Regions from separate parts of the Shewanella sp. SM74 genome, predicted to be linked through region 3. Evidence: predicted binding sites of a transcription regulator. Region 3 holds the regulator's gene; each other region holds the start of a gene.
The links. Region 3 encodes LexA, which represses DNA repair genes until DNA is damaged. Its sites were predicted from a motif close to TACTGTATNNNNATACAGTA; they were not measured.
Positions count from the first base shown of each region.

Region 1: L5M49_RS24490 (S24 family peptidase) is a predicted target of LexA. The motif match lies at 1,169-1,188, and genes of this name have one in related genera.
Region 2: L5M49_RS02875 (YebG family protein) is a predicted target of LexA. The motif match lies at 1,123-1,142, and genes of this name have one in related genera.
Region 4: umuD (translesion error-prone DNA polymerase V autoproteolytic subunit) is a predicted target of LexA. The motif match lies at 1,873-1,892, and genes of this name have one in related genera.

Region 1 is NZ_JAKKRZ010000058.1:3,201-6,391, reverse strand. Features, by position in the region: gene L5M49_RS24500 (hypothetical protein) at 1-386, opposite strand, end outside; gene L5M49_RS24495 (hypothetical protein) at 627-986, shown strand; gene L5M49_RS24490 (S24 family peptidase) at 1,204-1,920, shown strand; gene L5M49_RS24485 (Y-family DNA polymerase) at 1,917-3,164, shown strand.
Region 2 is NZ_JAKKRZ010000002.1:178,401-181,591, forward strand. Features, by position in the region: gene proQ (RNA chaperone ProQ) at 1-55, opposite strand, end outside; gene L5M49_RS02870 (GAF domain-containing protein) at 336-794, opposite strand; gene L5M49_RS02875 (YebG family protein) at 812-1,111, opposite strand; gene L5M49_RS02880 (paraquat-inducible protein A) at 1,318-1,950, shown strand; gene L5M49_RS02885 (paraquat-inducible protein A) at 1,952-2,569, shown strand; gene L5M49_RS02890 (PqiB family protein) at 2,556-3,191, shown strand, end outside.
Region 3 is NZ_JAKKRZ010000014.1:99,361-102,551, forward strand. Features, by position in the region: gene coxB (cytochrome c oxidase subunit II) at 1-784, opposite strand, end outside; gene L5M49_RS15265 (cell division inhibitor SulA) at 1,188-1,700, opposite strand; gene lexA (transcriptional repressor LexA) at 1,697-2,317, opposite strand; gene plsB (glycerol-3-phosphate 1-O-acyltransferase PlsB) at 2,478-3,191, shown strand, end outside.
Region 4 is NZ_JAKKRZ010000001.1:376,727-379,917, reverse strand. Features, by position in the region: gene L5M49_RS01690 (AraC family transcriptional regulator) at 1-218, opposite strand, end outside; gene L5M49_RS01685 (SLC13 family permease) at 299-1,690, shown strand; gene umuD (translesion error-prone DNA polymerase V autoproteolytic subunit) at 1,907-2,326, shown strand; gene umuC (translesion error-prone DNA polymerase V subunit UmuC) at 2,323-3,191, shown strand, end outside.

The DNA.
Region 1 (3,191 bases), on a different contig from region 3:
TCCGCAACTTGAGCCGCCGTAGTATTCAAGACGCTTTCTAACTTATCTTCACTGTCACTTAACAGCGATAGCGTTTCATCAAGGTTTCGCGTCAACTGGGCAACTTGCTCGGTCAGCGATTCGTTACGACGGTCAATCATGAGCAACAGTTCTTGAGACAGCAACTTAGCTACGGCAAGGCTTCCAACCTCTTCCGCGATAGCATTTTTTCTATGCTCAAGATTATTTTTGTACTCAATCAAGAACCCTTGGATCGACGATGTTCTGCCCTGCAGATGAACGCTCAAGTTACGTGTCGTTGGCTCGACACCGTTTTTAAGCATTTCATTCGCGAGCTTAGTCACTTCCTCAAGAGTTGCCTTCGGTTTCACTGCCAATTGTTCCATTTGCTTGCCTCAAACATCTTCAAAGTTAATGACTTACATCGATAAATCACAGTGTAGCCAGTTATTCAACACTCTGCAATGGAAACGATTTTTTTACGGAAACATCGTTTCCCGTTTCCCGTGGTGATTTGCGTCATTCTTGTCTTGTATGGTGCTGATATAGAAGGGTAAATCCTGAAATTGGCCAGAATCGGCCGCCGTAATAGAATGTTCCTACATCAACTGAATGGGACAGAAAAAATGACCGAACTAGCAACTACGCCAACTGCACCGCGCAACCATGCAGAGGTCGCTATGTACCACTACTATCTGACCAATGCCGTGTTGACGACGAGCCCCAACGAGCAAGTCATTGGTGATGTGTTGGGGATGGGGGAAGATGACTTTGTGATGGAGCTGTTTGCGCTGTCTGAAGCGTTTTGGCTAAAAGGTGAAGATCTCTATGCCGAGGGTAAAGCGTTCTCAGGGCTTGCGGTATTCGACGTTGTGGCTGAGCTGGCTGAGTTCTTCTGGGGGTATGTAGAGCATACTGGAGAAATGCCTGACCTTGATGCGTTCAAGCTGGATATTGACCGAGTGTTTGAGACTTACACGCGATAAATCACCTGTCTAATACTCTTCAAAACAGTGAGGCCTACAACCCCGATGGTAGTAGGCCCAACTTCCAAGCAGTAGTTTCTAACCCTGTAATGGAGTGCTTATCTTTTTAATATTTGTTCCCTCCATGTATTCTTTACGCAAAAAATCATCTTCGGGATTTTCGATGTTTCAATAATTAGTTATACTGTATTAATGTACAGTATTTGTGATTTGTCCTATGAACGTCATCATTGGTTTGGCATCGGCAGGCATACACGGCTTTGAGAGCCCCGCCGCTGGATACCAAGAGAAGGCGCTAAGCCTCAATAATCTTATTGTCTCACACCCATCAGCAACGGTATTTGCAGAGGTTACCGACGATGCTATGACGGGTCTTGGGCTATTTACCGGAGATCTACTTGTCGTTGATAAGTCATTGACTGCGACGCGGGGAGATGTCGTTTTGGCGCTGGTGGACGGCGAAACCGTTTGTCGGCAGCTAGACCATGACCATCATAAACTTCATGCCAATACCAATGCTCATTATTCCGAAATATCAGTCACAGACGGGATAGAGATTCAGGGCGTGGCCATTTGTGCCGTGCGCTTTCATCGACGAAAGCGCGATCCTCTAGTGTTGAAAAGCCTTGATGACCTTCTGGTTGAATCGACGTTTGTGGGCCGTGCAAGAGGTGACTCGATGACGGGGGTGGGCATTCACTCCGGTGACATCCTGATAGTGTCACGTCAACTCACCGCAGGTTCAGGCGATGTCATTATTGCCATGTACGAAAACGAATTTGTCTGTAAAGTCCTCGATCTCACCAATAGCAGGCTGTTATCGGCTAACGACTATTTTGAGCCGGTGTTAATCAAGCCGGATGATAGATTTTGGTGTGAGGGTGTTGTGCCAGCATCAATTAGGCTACTAAAACAGCCGAGTTTATTGCTATGAGCAGTATTATCGCGCTTTGCGACGGGAATAAATTTTATAGCTCATGCGAACAGATTTTTAACCCTCTGTATCGTGGTAAGGCACTAATCGTGGTCTCGAACAATGACGGGATGATCGTGACGTTAAGCCCAGAAGCGGCCGCGTTGGGACTTAAAAAATTCACGCCTTACTTTCAAGTGGCCGAGTTCTGTCGGGCGAATGGGGTGGTCATTTGCTCGAGCAATTATGCGTTGTATTCAACAATCAGCACCCAGTTCATGAGGGTCGCGTCGAGAGAGTGCTATTCGTATTTTCCCTATTCTATTGACGAAATTTTTGCTGAATTTGGCAACGACACACCACAAAACCTATCAAAATTAGGCCGTAAGCTAAGGCATGATGTGTGGCGCGAGGTTAGATTGCCTATCGGTGTCGGGCTAGGGGATTCCTTGACGCTGGCGAAGGCCGCAAATCATGCTGCGAAGCGCTTAGGCTATCGCGGTGTTTGCGTGATTAAAGCGCATAATCGCGAAGCCATCTTAGGGGCGATGTTGACTACCGATGTGTGGGGGGTGGGTAAACGAATTGGTCAGCGGCTAAGTTCGATGGGGATTCACACGGCGCTGCAGTTGGCCCAGATGAAGACTAAGACCGCGAGGAAAATGTTTGGCGTTAACATCGAAAGAACGGTTTTCGAGCTGAATGGGACAAAGGCGTTTAGCTGGGACGATATGCCCGTTAATAAGCGACAGATATTCTCTACACGCTCGGTTGGCCAGCGAATAACGACGATAGCAGGGTTAAAGGAGGCGTTGTCATTCCATGCGTGTGAAGCGGCTCGAAAGCTAAGGGGTCAAAAATCGGTAGCACGTTGCTTGGTATTTTTTGCTCAAACATCCGCGTATGACAAGCATGGTGTTAGTGGTTTCAGTCGGACAATTCATTTACCAGCTCCCACCAGTGACAGCATGATCATCAGTCAGCAAATTACCTCTGCGGTTGAGTCATGTTATGCCGCAGTGCCGTACTATCGCGTTGGGGTAGGGCTATTAGATATAGAACCAGGCTTGCAGCTCGATATGTTCAACGACAACCTGGGAAAACCAGCGTTGATGTCAGTCATGGACAGATTAAACGAGCAAATGGGCAAAGGTGCCGTGTTCGTCGCCGCCAATGGCATTGAGAAAAATTGGCAGATGCGCCGTGAGTTTTTGAGCCCGTCCTATCTAACCAACTGGAATGACATCCCTAATATCAAGTGTTAGGACTTGATTAAGGAATACTAGCGTATT
Region 2 (3,191 bases), on a different contig from region 3:
CATACAAATACGCCAAAATTGCATTGGTGTCGGTCAACTTTTCTGTTGATTCCATCATTACTTCCACAGTCAAAAAGGGACATCGATTCGAGGTGATATATATCAGCTTCTTACATGTCGTTTATCTTCGTTAAACTCAATATTGAGTCAACGTACAAATTAGCATCCTAGCCGCGTTTACTAAAGTTAAAAAATATACCTTAACAAATTTTGTCAGCTCAAAACACTAAGCTTATTCATTGCATGCCAATCAAACCAGCTTAATGCGTGCAGGCGCATATTATAAGGCGCACGCCACCGATTGCGACTATGAATTATGCGTTATTGTACGCAAATTAATCAAATAGGCAGTTTTCAAAACTTTTAACCAGTAATTCCAGCCCCTTTTGATCTTCTTCATCGAAACGATCGAAGATAGGACTGTCAATATCGAGCACGGCAACCACGTTACCTTGCGCACGAACTGGCACAACGATTTCAGAATTACTGGCAGAATCACAGGCAATATGACCATCAAATTGATGGACATCGGCCACTCGCTGAGTTTGATTAGTGAATGCTGCTGTACCACACACACCTTTTCCTAAGGGAATGCGTGTACAAGCCACTTTACCTTGAAACGGGCCTAATACGAGTTGTTCGCCACGCATGACGTAGAATCCCACCCAGTTCAGCTCAGTTAAATTATCATTGAGCAAGGCTGAAAAATTCGCCATAGCCGCAACAAGGTCGTCTTCCCCTTCCAACAAGGCCAAGGCTTGACGGTTAAGTGACTCATAAAATTTCGATTTCATTACATTTCCTAACAATTTTATTCTGCTGCTTCGGTCTTTTTAGCCGCTTTTTTCGCTGCAGGCGGATTCGTTGGCGTACTATTAACCTGAACGGCGCCTTTAAGCAAGTTCGTCAGCTCATCTTTATTGTTAGCAAAATAGAATGCGAGCTTTTCACCCACACTTTCATCTATACCCAAATCAGCTTTTTGAATGAAGGGGATAAGGTTATCGGCGATATCGAGCATCTTATCGTAGGCATCAGCCTCCTTCTTAGATGTGAATGTCATCTTTTCAACCCCTTCTCTGACCACGACAAACTGTGTTATTACTGCCATGACTGCCCTCGCACTGTTTTTATATACAGTAACTAGAGTGACATAGATTGAACTTGTGATGCAAGTGTTCTCATTAATCTGATATTATTAGCGTACTTTCGTTGCCAAGATTATAAAGCGCTAGACGTGGCTTAACAGCTAACTAGCACGACACTTTGCACCGATCTCGCTGTTATTACTCCTATTAGGCTAATATATATTTTTATATGCATGAAAACGCAGCAGAAAATTCAGTAACCCTATGCCGCTCCTGCGATTTAGCAGTCCGCAAACGTGCCTTGCCTAGCGGTGTTAGAGCAATCTGTCCTCGTTGCAGCACTGCACTTTATGACACGCCATACTGCTCTGTGAATGGTATGTTAGCCCTATGTATTTCGGCATTAGTGTTTTATTTCCCTGCTAATTTTTTACCCGTACTCGAGATCCACTTTTTCGGCAGTATTCGTACTACCACGGTTTTCCAAGGGGCATTTGCAGTATTTGACCAAGGCTATTGGGTTGTAGGTGTCGCCGTACTTGCCGCAGCTGTGATAGGTCCAGGCTTATTACTGTTATCGATATTGACACAGATTTTAATTGTGAAATGGGGATTGAGTAGCCTTTTTTGGCGTAACTCATTGAAGCAGTTGTTAAAATTTCATGGCGTCTTATCGCAGCTCACTATGCTGGAAATTTATGTGATCAGCTTCTTAGTTTCATCATTTCAGCTATCTGATTTTTCGGACATTTATTTTGGTATGGGCACATTTTGCTTCACTATGCTGTTTCTCGTGACCTTGTTTCTACAAAGAGAATACGACTTAGAACATATGTGGACGTTATTGGAAGGTCATAGCTGATATGAAACAACAAGGTAAAGATATCGGCCTATGTCTCTGTAAAGTGTGTCGCCAACTCAACAGCAGTGAACTCACGCACTGTCAGCGCTGTGAAACTGAGTTGCACGTCAGGGACTATTCCAGCCTGCAAAAAAGTTGGGCTTTGTTGATTACCGCTGCCATCTTGCTGGTGCCAGCCAACATTTACCCTATTACTATGCTGACCAATCAAGGGCAAGTGCGGCACGACACCATTTTTTCAGGCATTTTGCATTTAGTGCATTCAGATATGCTGCCTATTGCCATCATAGTGTTTACCGCCAGTATTTTAGTACCATGGATTAAAATCATCGGCTTATCCATTTATCTGTGTGCGATCAGCTTTGACATTCCGATTTCAAAAAAGAAATTGATGGTGGGTTTTCACATCATCGAATGGATTGGCCGCTGGTCAATGCTCGATTTATTTGTCATCTCAATCACAGTGGCATTAGTGAACATGGGACAATTACTCGACGCGAAACCCGCGCCTGCGGCTACCGCATTTGCCTTGGTTATTCTGTTAACTCAGTTAGCCGCAAAAGTTTTAGACACTCGTTTACTCTGGGATCGATTGGAACCTCAAGATGACACAAATTGAATCGCCGAAAGTTGTAAAGAAAAAACTCTTTTCGCCCATTTGGCTGCTTCCTATTGTCGCGTTGGCATTAGGTGCTTGGCTGGGCATTAAGAGCATTAAAGAATCGGGGGTTGAAATTCAAATTCACTTTCCGAGCGCCACTGGGATTGATGTAGGTAAAACCTTAGTCAAATACCAAGGTTTGACTGTTGGTAAAGTGAAAGACATTGGCATAGATGAAGATCTCAAAGGCGTGAACGTCAAGGTCATGATGGACTACCGCGCTAAGCCTTTCTTGAATAAAGAAACCCTCTTCTGGCTTGTCACACCTAAAGCAAGTATTACAGGTGTTGAAGGCTTAGATGCGCTGTTTTCGGGTAACTATATTGCTATCCAACCAGGGAAAGGCAATGCATCGACCTTTTTTGAAGCAGAACGCCAACCGCCGCCGATGCAAATCGGCTCAGAAGGTGTGATGGTCGAATTGACCTCCGATAAACTCGGTTCGCTCGATGTTGGCTCGCCAATATTTTTCCGCCAAATCCCCGTGGGTAGCGTGGTCAGCTATCGTTTAGATGGCAATCAAAGGGTCATTATCAGCGCTTTCATTCAAGAGCAATATGCGCGGTTAGTGAAGAAAAAT
Region 3 (3,191 bases):
CTTCAGCCGCAGCACCTGCGGCTTGTTTCTGCTCTGTGACCCAAGCCTCAAACTCGGCTTCGGGTAACGCTTGTACTACGATAGGCATAAAACCATGGTCTTTACCGCAGAGCTCGGCGCATTGACCACGGTAAATGCCGGGTTTGTCGATGCGAGTCCAGGCCTCATTGATAAATCCTGGATTGGCATCTTTCTTAATTGCAAAGGCGGGCACCCACCAAGAATGGATGACATCCTCTGAAGTCATCAGAAAGCGGATTTTGCGGTTTATCGGTAGAACGAGCGGTTTATCGACTTCCAATAGATAGTTTTCACCCTTGGTTTCGGTGCCTTCGATTTGTGCTCTGGGTGTTGTCAGTATGCTATAAAAATCAATATCTTGATCGAAATAGCTGTAATGCCATTTCCATTGGGAACCCGTGACTTTTACGGTGAGATCGGCGTTGCTGGGATCTTCCATTGCGATTAAAGTTTTTGTCGCTGGAATCGCCATTAAGATCAAAATGATAAATGGCAGAATCGTCCAAGCGATTTCAACTTTAGTGCTTTCGTGAAAGTGGGACGCGACAGCGCCTTTGGATTTTCTGTGGTTGATCATGGCGTAAATCATGACGCCAAAGACCACTAGGCCTATTGCGCAGCAGATATACAAGATGGTCATGTGCAAGTGATAAACCTTGCCACTGATCTCGGTCACGCCAGGGGTCATGTTGAACCGCATGTCTGCGGCGGTCAACGGTGGTGCGAAAAGCACCACGAGTAAACAATACAACAATTGCTTCACAAGACTTCTCCTCTGCCAATTGCGAATAGCAACTACAAAGAAGAGCAACACAGTAAGTCTCAACTCTATGCAAACTCTTCAGTTCCCAAAAAAGCTTTTTTGACTTCAACGTGCGTTGGCGGCTGTTACTTTTAATCAAGTATTGTTACTGCTGGTAATTAGCCACGCTGGCACATACTGCTGAAATAAATCTGTTCTCTATTTTTAGTGGCGCTTCGAGTTCGATAAATACTCGATTCATTGACCACGGAAGGTGATATATCATCACCGACTTAACCAACCATACTTGCTGTTTAAATATTGATCAAGATCACTTATTTATCTAATTATCTGAAAAATTGCCAAAAAAAAGCCTCACATTCATAGGTGAGGCGGCTTTCAAGGTAAAAAATTAAATGAATATTTAGTGTACAGCGCTAAAAAAAGATTGCTGACCGAAGAGATTGCCTTGCTCAATGCGTACGTCGGCATGTAAGTGACTGTTTACGTCTTCAAGCACTATGCCCATAGCTCGGGCACTTTTAGCCACGATTTGTAGGCGTCGATTATCCCGCGCATCTAATGATTGAGTCCAAGTAATGACTGCACTGGACGTACCACTTGTCAGGGCTTTTTCCATCGCCCACAGGGTTTCGACTTCATCTTTAGCATGAACCAGTAAGACTCTATCCATACGCACACCTGCGCTGGCAAGCATTTGCTTGTAGCCAATACTTGGTGGGTTGATGAGCACTAACCAACGGCCCTGTTGGCTTAACTGAGCGAGTTGTGCACTCAGATGAATTAATTCTTGGCGACCTTGAGTCTTAGTTGGCATACAGGCGATAGGCGCATGGTGCCAGTCATAGTCGGCATCACGGACTTCATCGAGCCACAAGCCCGGATGGCGGGGGGCATTGCCAAGTAGTTTATTCATAGCCAATCTCCATTACGGATCACACCGACGGCGAGTCCTTCAATTGTTAAACTTTGGAAGCCTAAATCCACTTTAATCGGGGAGTAATCTTCATTTTCGGCATGTAGATAGACCACATTACCTTTTTTTTCGAAACGTTTAACAGTGACATCGTCATCGACTCTAGCGACAACCACTTGACCATTTCTAGCTTGTTCTACTTTATGAACTGCCAGCAAATCACCTTCGAGAATGCCGATATTCTTCATGCTGTCACCCTTTACTCGCAGTAAAAAATCGGCGGCGGGATGGAACATGCTTGGGTCGACTTGGTAGTACTGTTCAACATGTTCTTGGGCGAGGATAGGTTCACCTGCGGCCACTTGGCCGATGAGCGGTAAACCTGTTTCAGTCAAATCTTCGATTTCCGCAGGCAGACGAATGCCTCGAGATGTGCCTGGCATGATCTCAATGCAGCCCTTTTTTGCCAACGCTTTAAGATGTTCTTCAGCCGCATTGGCGCTCTTAAAACCTAAACGGGTTGCGATTTCTGCCCGAGTGGGTGGCATGCCAGTATCGGCAATATTTCGTTTAATTAGCTCTAATATTTCAGCTTGGCGTGGCGTCAAAGGTCTCATGGTGTTTCCTGTTTTTCTATACAGTTACTGTTAGTATATACAGTATTATTTGCAGCGCAAGTATTAACCACTTTTTAGCTATGTTGGAGAGAATTAGCGAATATTGCCCATAGTCTGGTATTCTATCGGGCTAGTAAACGCACTTAATTGCATAAGAATAATGCCTAAACACGACTCTCTTTGGTTGAAATCATTACGTTGGATCCAAAAACACTTAGTGCACACTATTGTGGTGCCTCAGGATCCCTTTGCCGATCTGAATCTGGATGCTTCCAGACCCCTTGTTTATGTGATGAAAACAGAATCCCTTAGTGACATAGCTGCTTTGAGCGAAATAACGGCTAAGTTAGGTTTACCAAGCCCTTATGAGCCTCTAGTGGCTAATGGTGTGACTGCGCCTCGGGTTGTCTGTCTTCAAGGACGTAAGCCACTGTTTGGCGAGCGTGCTGGTAATGAGCCTTTCCTCGAATGCTTTATGCGTTTGTTAGCCGTGCATAAGGAACGTCCTGAATTGGATATTCAACTTGTGCCTGTGAGCTTGTATTGGGGTCGAACGCCAGGGAAAGAAGACGACACTATGAAGGCGGCCGTATTTGAGCGGGAAAACCCGACTTGGTTGCGCAAGTGCTTGATGATTCTGTTCTTAGGTCGACATAACTTCGTGCAGTTTTCGAATGCCGTATCCCTGCGTTACATGGCTGACGAACATGGCACCGACATGGGGATTGCCCATAAGTTAGCACGGGTTGCGCGCGTGCATTTCCGTCGTCAACGTAAGGTAATGACAGGGCCTGTGCTGCCAAACCGCCAAGCACTGTTTCATTCGTTGCTCAAATCTGAGTCGCTGCGCAAAGCGATTCAAGAAGAAGCCGCC
Region 4 (3,191 bases), on a different contig from region 3:
GCATGGGTTGAGGGTACCACCCAGACGGCATTTTCACTGCGAACACGTAACAAACCTTTGGCGGCCCAAAGTAGCTGACCCCGCGGGTGCGAGTGAGGTTCGATGCCCGCTTCCGCCGCCATATTGCGAGTATGGGTCAGCACGGGCCGATTGGCATCTATGATAAACGCCGCATCACTGGGTGTTAACAATGTCGCTTTAGGAACATACTTTGACATATTACCTTCTTAAAACGCCAAACCAAGTCAGTTATCTTAGTAGGCATCTTTTACGTATTCAACCCAATAGGTCGGTAAACATGAAACGTTTTATTGGCGTTAAACAGCTAGCGTTTTTCAGTGCACTGTTGATCGCTACTTTACTTGCGCTTTTTCCGCTAAGTCAGCATCCCGCGGTGTTTTCCTACAGCGCAGGCGTAGTGTTAGTGACCTTGATGTTTTGGAGCACAGGTTTCTTCCCGCCCTTTATGGCGGGGTTAATCTTTTTTGCCCTTGCCACCATTTTTAAACTCATTGAGCCGAGTATACTTTTCTCCGGATTCGGCTCAACTGCGGTGTGGTTAATCATTTCGGGGTTTGTGATCGGCAGTGCCATCACTCAGTCAGGTTTAAGTCGCAGAATGGCCAGTTTGATTGCCCCCATACTGACCACAAGTTATCCACGCTTGATTGCGGGTTTGGTCTTTAGTGCCGTGCTGCTTGGCTTTGTGATGCCCTCATCCGTTGGCCGTGCTGTGGTCATGGTGCCAATTGGTATGGCGTTAGCTGAGCAAGTCGGTTTTGCTCGTGGTAGCCATGGACGGATAGGCATTGCGACCGCCTTGGCACTGGCGTGCAACATGCCCAGTTTTGCCGTGTTGCCCGCGAATATTCCCAACATGATATTAGCGGGTTCCAGTGAGAATCTATTCAATATCCACTTTGGTTATACTGAGTATCTCTTATTGCATTTTCCAATCCTTGGCTTACTCAAATCAATATTGATTGTGGCGCTAGTCGTTTTCCTATTTCCTGCAAAAATTGATAACAACCAGCCTGAACGCGTTATTGAAAAAGAAGCTTACAACCTTGATATGCAAAAGAAAGTTGCACTGTTACTGACTATTACTTTGCTCTTTTGGGTGACTGACTCGCTGCACGGCATTAATCCCGCTTGGGTAGGATTAACAACGGCTATCTTGTTATTGCTCCCCAAATGGGGAGTGCTTGAGTCTAAGAGTTTTAATAGTTCAGTGGATTTGTCGACCGTCATTTTTGTCGCGGCAGCCTTAGGTCTGGGAGCATTGGTCAATCATTCCGGGCTCGGCACTGCGCTAGGTCAACTGTTCAGTGAATGGTTACCCTTGCAGCAAGGGGCATCGTTCCTGAATTTTATGTCGTTATCGTTAATCGCGACGCTAACAGGATTAGTGGCAACGGTTCCAGGTGTGCCGACTGTGTTATCCCCCATGGCAGCAGACTTTGCCAATGCAACTGGCTTCTCCACCCCTGCGGTATTAATGACGCAGGTGATCGGTTTCTCAACCGTGATTTTTCCTTATCAGGTGGCTCCTTTGATTTTGGCGATGCAATTATCCCAAGAGCCATTAACTAAACTACTTCGCATCACCTTACCTCTAGCGGCAATAACTCTAGTTGCACTCATGCCACTGGATTATTTATGGTGGCTATGGCTCGGTTGGATTAACTAAATTGCGTTAACTAAAGTGCGTTAACTGAATTAAATGGACGAAACGCTCACCCTTGGCGATATTCAAGCCGTCAAGGGTGCTTTAGAGCAGCCATCATCAATTGCTCAGCACTCGACAGCACTTGGGTCGATAACATAACTCTCCCCACATAAATTCTTTCGATAAGCTTCATAGTTAGACTATACTGTTTATATGTACAGTATATTGTGATTTATTATGATGCTTCTAGGCCGCTTCGCCAAACATACCCAATATCAGCTCTCGTTATTTAGCTCCTTGATTGCCGCAGGATTTCCGTCACCGGCCCAAGACTATGTAGAACAAACATTAGATCTCAATGAGTTATGCATCAAACATCCTGCCGCCACGTTTTTTGTCAAAGTCCAAGGGGATTCGATGATCGAAGCGGGGATTTTCTCCGGTGATATTTTGGTGGTGGATCGCTCACTACAGCCAGCCCACGGTGATACCGTTGTCGCAGCGGTGAACGGTGAGTTTACCGTAAAGCAATTACAGCTACGCCCTGTGGTGCAATTGCTACCACGTAATGCCTTATTCTCCCCGATCGCTATCAATGATGAGTCTGAGTTAAACATCTTTGGGGTAGTGACCAACGTGGTGAAAAAGCTCAAATGACGCCCTCACTATTCGCCCTCGTCGATTGCAATAATTTTTATGCCTCCTGTGAGCGGATGTTTAGGCCGGATTTGGTTGGTAAGCCGATTGTGGTGTTATCCAATAACGATGGCTGCGTCGTCGCCCGCTCCGTAGAGGCAAAACAACTTGGCATCAAGATGGCGGTGCCTGTATATCAAATAGCAAACCAACTCCGCCAGCATCAGGTTGCGGTATTCTCCTCCAACTATGCACTCTATGCCGACATGTCAAACAGAGTGATGACCACCTTAGAGCAAATGGTGCCAAAAGTAGAAGTGTATAGTATTGATGAAGCGTTTTTAGATCTATCACGCATCGATAAATGCACCGATATTCATCAGCTTGCATTAGATATTTATCAGCGAATACCGCAATGGACAGGGATCAGTGTTTGCGTTGGCATTGGGCCGACAAAGACCCTCGCCAAACTGGCAAACTATGCTGCTAAGCGTTATCCAGCAACCCGTGGCGTGGTTGATTTACGCGACCGTGAACGCCAACGACGACTCATGGCGCTTATCCCTGTCGAAGAAGTCTGGGGAATAGGCCGTAGGCTTACGAAACGCTTGAACATCATGGGCATAAATACCGCGCTGCAATTGGCGGATGCGCATCCCAAACTTATCCGCGATACCTTTTCGGTCACCGTTGAGCGCACAGTACGTGAACTTAACGGCATTGCCTGTGATGACATACAAGAGGTCGCCGCCACTAAGCAACAAATTATCAGCTCCCGCTCCTTTGGTAGTCGTATTGATAACTTGGAAGCGATGCAACAGGCAATCAATGAATACACTTTTAGGGCCTGTGAAAAACTGCGCTCTGAGCGCCAATACGCTAAAGC